One region of the Clostridium sediminicola genome, then DNA from elsewhere that is predicted to be linked to it. Evidence: predicted binding sites of a transcription regulator. Region 1 holds the regulator's gene; the other holds the start of a gene.
What was found. The regulator NrdR, encoded in region 1, represses ribonucleotide reductase genes. The targets are predictions, from matches to a motif close to CACNANATNTNGTG.
Positions count from the first base shown of each region.

Region 2: ACQ3F0_RS08025 (vitamin B12-dependent ribonucleotide reductase) is a predicted target of NrdR. The motif match lies at 2,104-2,117, and genes of this name have one in related genera.

Region 1 covers NZ_BAABMF010000001.1:312,809-318,591, forward strand. The annotation lists gene ACQ3F0_RS01415 (HAMP domain-containing sensor histidine kinase) at 1-543, opposite strand, end outside; gene ACQ3F0_RS01420 (response regulator transcription factor) at 546-1,235, opposite strand; gene pgeF (peptidoglycan editing factor PgeF) at 1,259-1,963, opposite strand; gene nrdR (transcriptional regulator NrdR) at 2,024-2,473, opposite strand; gene ACQ3F0_RS01435 (YlmC/YmxH family sporulation protein) at 2,536-2,787, opposite strand; gene sigG (RNA polymerase sporulation sigma factor SigG) at 2,940-3,713, opposite strand; gene sigE (RNA polymerase sporulation sigma factor SigE) at 3,784-4,491, opposite strand; gene spoIIGA (sigma-E processing peptidase SpoIIGA) at 4,507-5,301, opposite strand; gene ftsZ (cell division protein FtsZ) at 5,553-5,783, opposite strand, start outside.
Region 2 covers NZ_BAABMF010000003.1:265,660-271,442, reverse strand. The annotation lists gene ACQ3F0_RS08025 (vitamin B12-dependent ribonucleotide reductase) at 1-2,005, opposite strand, end outside; gene ACQ3F0_RS08020 (gamma carbonic anhydrase family protein) at 2,328-2,837, shown strand; gene ACQ3F0_RS08015 (calcium-translocating P-type ATPase, PMCA-type) at 2,897-5,545, opposite strand; gene ACQ3F0_RS08010 (NAD(+) synthase) at 5,572-5,783, opposite strand, start outside.

The DNA.
Region 1 (5,783 bases):
CTTTACTATAACATAAGATAACTTCGATGAAATAATTAAAGACAAGACAAAGACAAAAACTAATATTAATAAATAATATTTTAAATACTGACCTTCCAAGCCAGTAATAACATCCACCGCCATTGAACTTCTAATAATAATACCCTCATCATATTGAGATGTAAAGTATACCATTCTTTTTTTTAATGTTTCACTATATCTTATGGAAGAACCATAGCCTATTTTTCTAGCATCAATAATTTCTTGCCTATTATTATGGTTTTCCATATATTTAGAATTTACTTCAGAATCAACGATTACAAACCCAAACTTATCAATAATGGTTACTCTAATATTTGTCTGTTTATATAACTGACTATAGTCATTATTAAAATCATGCAAACCCAGCTTCAAGTTATTTATAATAATCTGATTATTCATTCTAAGTTCTTTTTTTATATTCTCTTCATTTTTAAAATTTATTAAAGCAACAAATAATAGTGTGACAGTAATTAAACTTATAACCATAGTACTAATTATCGAAATCATTAGTTTTCTTTTCATTCTTACTCTCCTAAGTTAAATCTATATCCTATTCCTCTTATTGTTTCAATAAATTTAGGCTTCTTATCATCTTCTTCTATTTTCTTTCTCAAATGTCTTATATGAACATCTACTGTTCTAGTTTCTCCAATATATTCATATCCCCAAATTTTTTCTAATAAATAGTCTCTAGTCAAAACTCTTCCTTTATTTTTAATAAATTCACTTAATAGTTCAAATTCTTTATGAGTAAGCTCTATTTTCTTGTTATTTTTCATAATTTCATGTTTTTCAAAATTAATGTATAAATTCCCCAAGACATATATATCATCAAATTCTTGAGTTTTTGTTCTTCTAAGAACTGCTTTAACTCTTGCTAATAACTCTTTAACAGAGAACGGTTTCGTAATGTAGTCATCTGCTCCTAACTCTAATCCATGAATTTTATCAAATTCTTCACCTTTTGCAGTAAGCATAATTATAGGAATAGAAGAGATACTATTGTTTTTTCTGATTTGACTGCAAACGTCATAACCATCTATACCTGGTAACATTAAATCTAATAATATTAAATCTGGTTTTTCAGCTTTTACTAGTTTTAAAGCTTCAATACCATCCCCTGCTACTATAACTTCATATCCTTGGTTTATTAAATTGAATTTTATTAGTTCTTGAATATTTAGTTCATCATCAACAATTAAAATTTTAGCCATATTTCTAAGCTCCTTCCAAAAAATCATCTGATTATTACAAATGAAAACATTCTACCATAATTATCACTCTGCTTTCTATATGAATGAAGGGAATACTCTTCATTACAGAAAGTGCACTTATTGATAGAAAAAATATTTTTCTTATGAACCCCAATTGATTCTAATTGAAGTATAATACATTTTTGAAGACTCAAGAATCTACCATTATTTATACTTTTATCAAAAAAGCATTGTTTATCTTTGAACTTTTCTATTAATTCTTCACTAACCTCATAGCAACAATCCATGTTATGAGGTCCTATGTAAAATAAAAGATCACTTATATTACATTGATATTTTTCAATCATATTATGTACAGTTTTAATAATTATATCTTTGTATGTGCCTTTCCAACCGCTATGTACTGCCGCAACTACTTTCTTTCTTTTATCCAATATTATTATCGGTACACAATCTGCTGTGAAAACCCCTATAGCAATATCTTTTTTATCAGTAATTAGTGCATCACCTTCAACAATCTTGTTATCAAATATTATAACATCATTACTATGAATTTGTTTACAATACCCAACATTTTTAACACAAAAATAACTTTTTAAATTATCTATGTTTTCTTGACCTTCTTTTGTGTTTCTATTATAGGAAATATTATTTTTAGCAGTTGAAAAATATACTTCTATATTTTCATGCTTAAAATCAAAAAACTCACAATCAAATTTTTCAAACATAAGGCTCCTCCATTTTTATTAATAATGCATATTACAAGAAAAAGTCCTAATAAAAGGACTTTATTTGTCTGCCATTAAAATTTTAATTTCTTGTATAAATGTATTGATATCTTTAAATTGCCTATACACAGATGCGAATCTTACATAGGAGATTTCATCAATCTCTTTTAAAGCTGCCATAACCATTTCACCAATATATTTGCTATTAACTTCATTCATCATTGAATTGCTTAGTTTTTTTTCAATATCATCGGCTATAGTATCAATTTCTATTCTGGAAACAGGCCTCTTTTGACATGCAATTAATAATCCATTAATTATTTTGTTTTTATCAAAGTATTCTCTACTAGAATCTTTTTTAACAACAAGTAATGGAATTGTATCAACCTTTTCATATGTAGTATATCTTTTATTACATATAGTGCATTCTCTACGTCTTCTTATCGCATTATCTGTTGATCTTGAATCAACAACTTTACTTTCATTATGACCGCAAAATGGACACCTCATAATTTCACGTCCTTTATTTTTATCTTCTAGGGTTTAATTATACACTTATTTATCCTTTTTTTCTAGTTTGAATTTTCAAAATCAATTTCACTTCCCTCTACTAAGATAACATCTATGCCAACTTTATAAATCTTTTCCCATGGAATTTCCAGAACAGAATTTTTATTAAACCACTTATTCCTCTGAATTGGTATAATTATAGATAAAACCTTATAGCTTTCACAATCAATTTTTAAATCACTAATACAGCCTAACCGACAACCCGAGTTAATATCAATAACTTCCATATTTTTCACACTGTTTATTGAATACATACCATCTCCTCCTCCTTATATACTATGTGGAACCTCCTTGTTTTATTAAGATTATATTTTATTTCAATAAAACAGTATGATGTAATGTTTTTCGGTATTGAAATAGATTACGAAATCTTAAAATATAACATAAAAAAAAGAGCCTTTCGGCTCTAAACATATTTACGCATATGTTTTAATGCAGTTTTTTCTAATCTTGAAACTTGAGCTTGAGATATTCCTATTTCATCGGCTACTTCCATTTGAGTTCTGCCTTTGAAAAATCTCATATTAAGTATAAGTTTTTCTCTACTATTTAATTTTTTCATTGCTTCTTTTACAGATATGTTCTTTACCCAACTTTCATCAAGATTTTTTCCGTCACTTATTTGATCCATAACATAGATAGCATCTCCACCATCATGGTAGATTGGTTCAAATAATGATACTGGGTCTTGAATTGCATCTAAAGCAAATACTACATCTTCTCTTGGAATTTCCAACTCCTTTGCAATTTGACTAACTGTTGGCTCCTTATTATTTTTTGATATTAACCTATCTCTTACCTGTAGAGCCCTGTATGCAATGTCTCTCAATGATCTACTTACTCTTATAGAATTATTATCTCTAAGATACCTTCTTATCTCACCAATGATCATTGGAACTGCATAAGTAGAAAATTTAACGTTCTGACTCAAGTCAAAATTGTCTATAGCTTTAATTAAGCCTATACAACCAACTTGAAATAAATCATCAATATTTTCTCCTCGATTATTGAATCTTTGTATTACACTTAAAACTAATCTTAAATTACCTCTAATAAATTTTTCTCTAGCACCTATTTCACCGCTTCTCATCCTGATCATTAAATCTTTCATTTCTTTTTCTTTTAAAACGGGTAACTTAGATGTATTAACTCCACAAATTTCAACTTTGTTAATCATCATACTAAAATCAGCTCCCTTTAAGTAGTACATTTTAAATTATTTCCCGAAAGCTAATTTTTATACCATTTGATTAAATCATTTTACTAATCTCTTTTTTTAATCGTTTAATTATTCTCTTTTCAAGCCTTGATATATATGACTGTGATATACCCAAAATATCTGCTACTTGTTTTTGAGTTTTTTCATCTTTACCATTAAGTCCAAACCTTAACCGTACTATTTCTTTTTCTCGATCACTGAGTTTTTTCATTGCTATTAAAAGCAATTGTTTATCAACTTCATCTTCAATAAGATTATAGACCATATCGTTTTCAGTCCCTAGAATATCAGAAAGTAATAATTCATTACCATCCCAATCAGTATTTAAAGGTTCATAAAATGAAATTTCTGCTTTAATTTTATTATTTCTTCTTAAGTACATTAAAATTTCATTTTCTATACATCTTGATGCATATGTTGCTAATTTAATGTTTTTGCTAGGATCAAATGTATTAACAGCTTTTATAAGCCCAATTGTTCCTACAGAAATTAAATCTTCAACTACTATTCCTGAATTTTCAAACTTTTTCGCAATATAAACTACTAATCTTAAATTTCTTTCAATAAGTATAGTTCTAACGCTCTCGTCACCATCCATTAATCTTTTTACTACATCAATTTCTTCATCTTTTGTTAAAGGTGGCGGCAATGCATCGTTACCACCAATAAAATAAATTTTCCTTTTAAATAGCTTAAATTTTGTTAATATCTTATTTAAAACAATATTTATAACATTCATACCGTCACCTCACCACTATATTAGAGCCCTAGATAACAACGCATTATAATCATCTAAGTCACTTAATTTCGAATCACAAAAAGCTATAATTGCCTTTTTCTTTTCTATCTTCTCATCATAATGAATATTTATATATTCAGGTTGAAAACCTTTCAAACAACCAAATCCTCCATCAACCATTTGATAAGGAATATTAAATGTAAGATTCATACTTTCTAATACATCTTCAAAAACTGCTTTCTCCACAATTATCACAGGTAAGTTTGTAGCAGGCTCTCTTAATTCATTTCCAGTATCAAGAAATGCATTTATACTTTTTTTATTCTTCTTATAAATTATTTCAACATTGTATATTAAGTTTTTAATACTTTTTCTATCATGCAAATAACTTAAAATTCTTTTAAAAACCAAATAAATTATCATTACTGAAAGCAACAGTTTTTTATATGAATAATTTATTAGATATTCACAAAATTCAATATTATCATTGTACTCAACAAACAAACAAAAACCTGCAAGCATCATAGATAAAGCAATATACACAATTGTAGTTTTTATATAAAATAAAAGGTTTCTTTTTCTATAAACAATTAGAATCATTATTATAGCTATAATAATTTTAAAAGGTAAATTATACAAAAACGAAAATTTATTTATCAGGCCGAGCACAGCCGTTAACACACCAAATAAAGAAGCTAGTACTGCATTAAACACTTTATACTTTATTCTTACTACCTGTGATGTTAAATTTAACAAAAATAAATTAACAATGAAATTTTCAAATATCAAAATGTCTAAGAAAACAACCAACTTCCTTCCCCCTTTAAAGATATTATATACCGACCAATTACAAAATTTTGTCATTTCTTATAGAAGGAAAATATTTTTTTTGCTTTAAAAAATCACAATATACATCATACTTTTACTTTCTATAACATTATCTTCAATACCTAGACGGCAACTTATACAGAGATATACTAATTCAACTTCAAGGCTTTGTAATTGACTAGAGCACTGAAATAGATTTAAAAATAAAAAAAAAGTGCTAATTGATAGCACTTTTATTTCCTATACTTTCTAAGAAATGTAGGTATTTCCAAGTCACTTTGATCATACTCTTTATCTACAGCAACTTCTTTTTTACTAGAATTAAATTCTTCATTTTTCTGAGAAATTTTGTTTTTCGATTCAGAAATTATTTCTTTATTCTCAACAAACTTCTCCACATTAGGTAACTTATCTTTATTTTCAAAACCAGTAGCTATAACAGTTATTCTTAGCTCATCCTTAAG
Region 2 (5,783 bases), on a different contig from region 1:
TAATATAGGATAGGATATCTTGGATTTCTTCTTCAGTATACCCTAAATTAGTTAAAGCTAATTGAAGTACGGGATTTGCTATAGTCATGAATCCGCCACCAGAAAGCTTTTTGTATACAACATGACTAAAAAATGGTTCTATTGAAGTAGCACTACAATCCATTGCCAAAGATATTGTTCCTGTAGGGGCTACAACAGATACTTGAGCATTTCTGTAACCGTAATTATTACCAAATTCTAATGCTCTAACCCATGCTTCTTTTAATTCTGTACTCATATATGAAAGACCTGTTTCTTCAAGTAGATGATGATTCACTTCAAGAGGCTTATAACCTAAATTTTCATAAGGTGAATTAATAACTCCAGCTACTCTACAATGGTTTCTAATAACTCTAAGCATAGCTTTTTTATTTGTATCAAAGCATTTAAATGGACCAACTTCTTTTGCCATAAGTGAAGATACAAAATAAGATTGGCCTGTCATGATTCCAACTAAAGAGGCTGTTAGTGCTCTTGCTTTTTCAGAATCATAAGGAAAGCCTTTTACCATAAGTAACGATGCTAAATTTGCGATACCTAATCCAGTAGTTCTAAATAAATAAGTTTTTCTAGCAATATCTTCAGTAGGAAATTGACCCCAAATTATTGATGCTTCAAGGGCAAGCTGTATTAATCCTATCAAATGAGTGTAAGATTCAACATCAAATTCACCAGTATCTTTGTTGTAGAATTTAAATACATTAATAGATGCAAGATTGCAAGCAGTGTCATCTAAGAAAGCATATTCACCACAAGGGTTTGTTGAATTTATTCTATTGTATGGGGCATTATATTTCCCGTTCTCCCCAGAAGGGCAAGTATGCCAAGAGTTAAATATATCATCAAATTGAGGGGCAGGATCTGCACATTCCCAAGAAGATTTATTGAAAAGATTCCATAGTTCAGATACTTCAATTTCTCTGCTTACCGAACTATCTACTCGTCCTTTTAATCTCAATGTTGCTTTTGGATTATTCTCTAAGTCTTGAACTTTTTGCATAAACTTTTTTGAAAATCTTACAGAATTATTTCCATTTTGTCCTGATACAGTTTCGTATGCATCTCCCTCAAAACTAGCATCATAGCCCATTTTAGCTAAATCTCTTACTTTTTTTTCTTCTTTTGATTTCCATGAAATAAAGTTTTCAATTTCTGGATGATCAATATTCAAACAAAGCATTTTTGCTGCTCTTCTTGTTGTACCTCCAGATTTTATAGCACCAGCATTTCTATCTAGCCCTTTTAGAAAACTCATGAGTCCAGAAGAAAATCCACCTCCAGATAATTTTTCTCCAACTCCTCGAATAGTAGAAAAGTTTGTTCCAGTACCAGAACCACCTTTAAAAAGTTTAGTTTCAGTTACGTATTGCTCAGAAATAGAGTGAGGACCTAATAATTTATCTTCTATTGATAGTATAAAACAAGCAGAAGCTTGTGTTCTAGTATATGAGTCTTTACTCTCAAGAACCTTTTCTTCAATAGGATCATAGTAGAAACTACCCTGGCTATTACCTTTTATTCCATAAGAGAGGGCTAAACCTGTATTAAACCATTGAGGTGAATTTGGAGCATACATTTGGTTTAATAAACCATAAACCATTTCATCATAAAAAATAGTTTTTTCCTCATCAGTTTTAATAAGGCCTTCATTTTTTAAAGCTTCTGCCCAAAATGATATGATTCTATGAGCAACCATTTTCATGCTATTTTCATAACCCAGATCATTAGATATGCCAGTTTTTCTAAAATATTTTGATGCAATAATATCACAAGCATTTTGAGAATAGTGTTTTGGAAATTCTAAATTATTCATTTCAAACAAAGTATTTCCTGACTTGTGATCTTTAATATTTACATTTACTTTTTTCCATACAAATAAGTCATATACTGTTTTTGCAGGGTTCGATTTTAATTCTTTTGTAAAATGTCTTTTAAATAATTGACTTAATGATGTTACTCTATCCATTCGTAGTACCCTCCTAAAATGATAATACAAAACTATAACTATTATATACTTATTGATAGTAAAATACTAGCAGTATATTATATCTGAAACATAATAGCCCCTATATATTGTGGTTATATAAAAGATGTAACCTACATATAGTATTATATAAAAATAATTTAAAATTTTCAAGAATAATTTAACAACAAAAGAAATGTTTATTCGAAAGAATTTGTTGAAAAAAAGTGAAGAATGCTTGAAAATAATTTCTTGGTAGATTATTATATAAAAATGAGTAGAATAAGGGTACATAGTAAAAATATTGATAGGAGTGTTATATATAATGATAGTTAAATTTAAAGGAATATTACCTGAAATATCAAAAAACGCTTTTGTAGCTGAAAGTGCTGACATTATCGGAGATGTTCAAGTACTAGACAATGCTAATATATGGTATACAGCTGTTTTACGAGGAGATCTTGATAAAATAGTAATTGGCGAAGGAGTTAATGTTCAAGATGGAACAGTTATGCACTCAGAACATGGAAAACCTACAATTATACATGAAAATGTTACTATTGGACATAAGTGTATAATTCATTGTTGCGAAATTGAAGAAAATTGTCTTATTGGTATGGGAAGTATAGTATTAGATGGAGCTAAGATAGGTAAAAATACGATAATAGGTGCAGGTAGTCTTGTTACTCAAAACAAAGAAATTCCTGAAGGGGTTCTTTGCCTTGGTTCACCTGCTAAAGTTATTAGAAAACTTACTGATGAGGAAATTAAAAGTATTGAATTAAGTGCTATTCATTATATCGAAAATTCAAAATTGTATTTAGAGGAAGAATAGTATGGATAGAAAAGATAACAAGCTATCTATACAAAGATTCTTGTAAACAAAAAAACTGCTTATGCAGTTTTTTTGTTTACTATTTTTCTCTTAATTAATTTTATCAATTCATTGATTATCAAAGGAATTATGCTTAGTATCAAGACAATTCCCCAATCATTCATACTAAGTGGTGTAATGTTGAATAAAGTGTTTAATCCAGGCGTAAGAAGTATTAACAGTTGAAGTACAATTCCTACTAAAATTGCATATATCAAATACATGTTTGAGAATAAACCAGTTTTAAATATTGAATCTTTGTTATTTCTAAGATTCAATGAATGAATAAGCTCAGAAATACTCATAACTAAAAATGCCATTGTTTGAGCATAAATTAAAGCATTTGATCCAGGATTCTTAAGTGTAGCTTCTGGGTACCTTGAAATTCCGATATAGTAAGCTGCTAAAGTTAAAATAGCAATCAAGATACCATTAATGGATAAGTTAAATATTTCTCCAGCAAAAATGCTTTCTTTTGCATCCCTTGGTTTCTCATTCATAACACTTTTATCCTTTGGATCAACCCCAAGGGCAAGTGCTGGGAAAGAATCAGTGACTAGATTTATCCATAAAATGTGTATTGGTCTTAATGGAGTAGCCCAACCTACTAATACAGCTATAAATATCGCAATTAATTCTCCTAGATTACAAGATAATAAGAATATTATCGATTTTTTTATATTATTGTATATATTTCTACCTTCTTCTATTGCAGCAACAATAGTCGAAAAATTATCGTCTGTAAGAATTAAATCAGATGCTCCTTTTGCAACATCTGTACCTGTAATACCCATTGCAACTCCGATATCTGCAGCTTTTAGTGATGGAGCATCATTGACACCATCTCCTGTCATAGAAACTGTATTACCATTAGATTTTAGCGCTTTTACAATTTTAACTTTGTGCTCAGGAGATACTCTAGCAAATACTTTTACATTTTGGATAGAAGCATTTAGTTCTTCTTGGCTCAATTTATCAAGCTCGCTACCAGATAATGCTTCATATCTATTTTCAGTTATACCTAAAGATTTTGCTATTGCAAAAGCAGTATCCTTATGATCGCCTGTAATCATAACTGTATCAATACCTGCATCTTTACATAAAGCTATTGAATCTTTAACTTCAAGTCTTGGAGGATCGATCATTCCAACAAACCCAATAAAAATCAAATCACTTTCTAAATTATCTTCATTATAACCAGATATTTCTTTATAAGCAGAGGCAAGAACTCTAAGTGCATTGTTTGACATTGAAGAAGCCACTGCAAGGATTTCTTCTTTGATAGAAGGTGTTATTTCTACGACTTCTCCATTAACTTGTGATTTAGAACAGATATTAAGTAAATTGTCTACAGCACCTTTAGTCATTACATAGTATTTATCTTCATACTTATTGACAGTTGACATAAGCTTTCTATCAGAATCAAATGGGATTTCATTTACCCTCTCATGAGCACTTGTTAAGGTTTCTTTTTTTGTATTGACTCTGATTCCCATATCAATCAATGCTATTTCTGTCGGATCACCTGTACTTCCAGAAACTGATACTGTAGCATCATTACACAATACTAAATTTTCTAAAAGTAAATTTTGAGTATAGTCTTCTCTATTAAATTGATCAATTTCATGTATAGTATTGTTAGTATAATATTTAACAACAGTCATTCTATTTTGAGTCAGTGTGCCTGTTTTATCAGAACAAATTACATTAACTGACCCTAAGGTTTCTACTGCGGGTAGCTTTCTAACTATGGCATTTTCTTTTATCATTCTCTGAACACCTATTGCAAGAACGATTGTAACTATAGCAGGTAATCCTTCAGGAATTGCTGCAACAGCAAGGCTAATTGAGGTCATGAATAGTTCTAATAATTCTCTTCCTTGTAATAGCCCAATAATAAAGATTAATAAGCAGATAGATAAAGCTACAAAACCTAAAATTTTACCTAATTGATCTAATCTTTTTTGAAGTGGACTAAGATCTTTTTTATCTTCTTTTAACATTTGGGCTATTCTGCCGATCTCCGTATTCATTCCAGTACCAACTGCAACACCAATTGCTCTTCCAGAAGTAGCTAATGTGGAACTGTAAAGCATATTTTTTCTATCACCAATAGGGGTGTCTTCATTTTCAAGAATTAAATTAGCATCTTTTTCAACTGGTAATGATTCTCCTGTTAGTGCTGATTCTCCAGCTTGAAAATTTGCTGTTTGAATTAATCTTATATCGCAGGGTATATATCTTCCAGCATCAATTATTACAATATCTCCTGGTACAATTTCAATTGAATCTATTTCTACAATTTCATCTTTCCTTTTTACTAGAGCTTTAGGCGCAGATAGCTTTTGTAGAGCTTCTAATGATTTTTCAGCTTTAGATTCTTGAATTATACCAATCACAGCATTTAATACAATCACAAGTCCAATTATAACCGCATCGCTATATTCTCCGACTATAATTGAAATTATTGCAGCAAACATAAGGATGTAAATAAGAACATCCTTAATTTGTTCTAAAAAAAGCTGAATCAAAGTTTTCTTTTTTTTCGATTGAAGTTGATTTAAACCATATTGTTCTTTTCTACTGTAAACTTCCTCTAATGAAAGACCTGTTTGGGCATTCGTGTTTAGCTCACTTAGTACCTCATCAATAGATTTAGTATGGAACATTTATACCACCTCACCAAAATTTTATATTAGCTTTTCCAAGTATTTGGGCTTGCATCGGATGGCATTCTCCAATCTCCTCGTGGAGAAAGACTTATAGTACCCACTTTAGGGCCATCTGGTAGTGCAGAGCGTTTAAATTGTTGTTGGAAAAATCTATGTATAAACTTCTCAAACCATTTTTTAATAGTTGATTCATCATATTCGTTTACGAAAGCAATTTTAGCCAAAAAGAGTATTT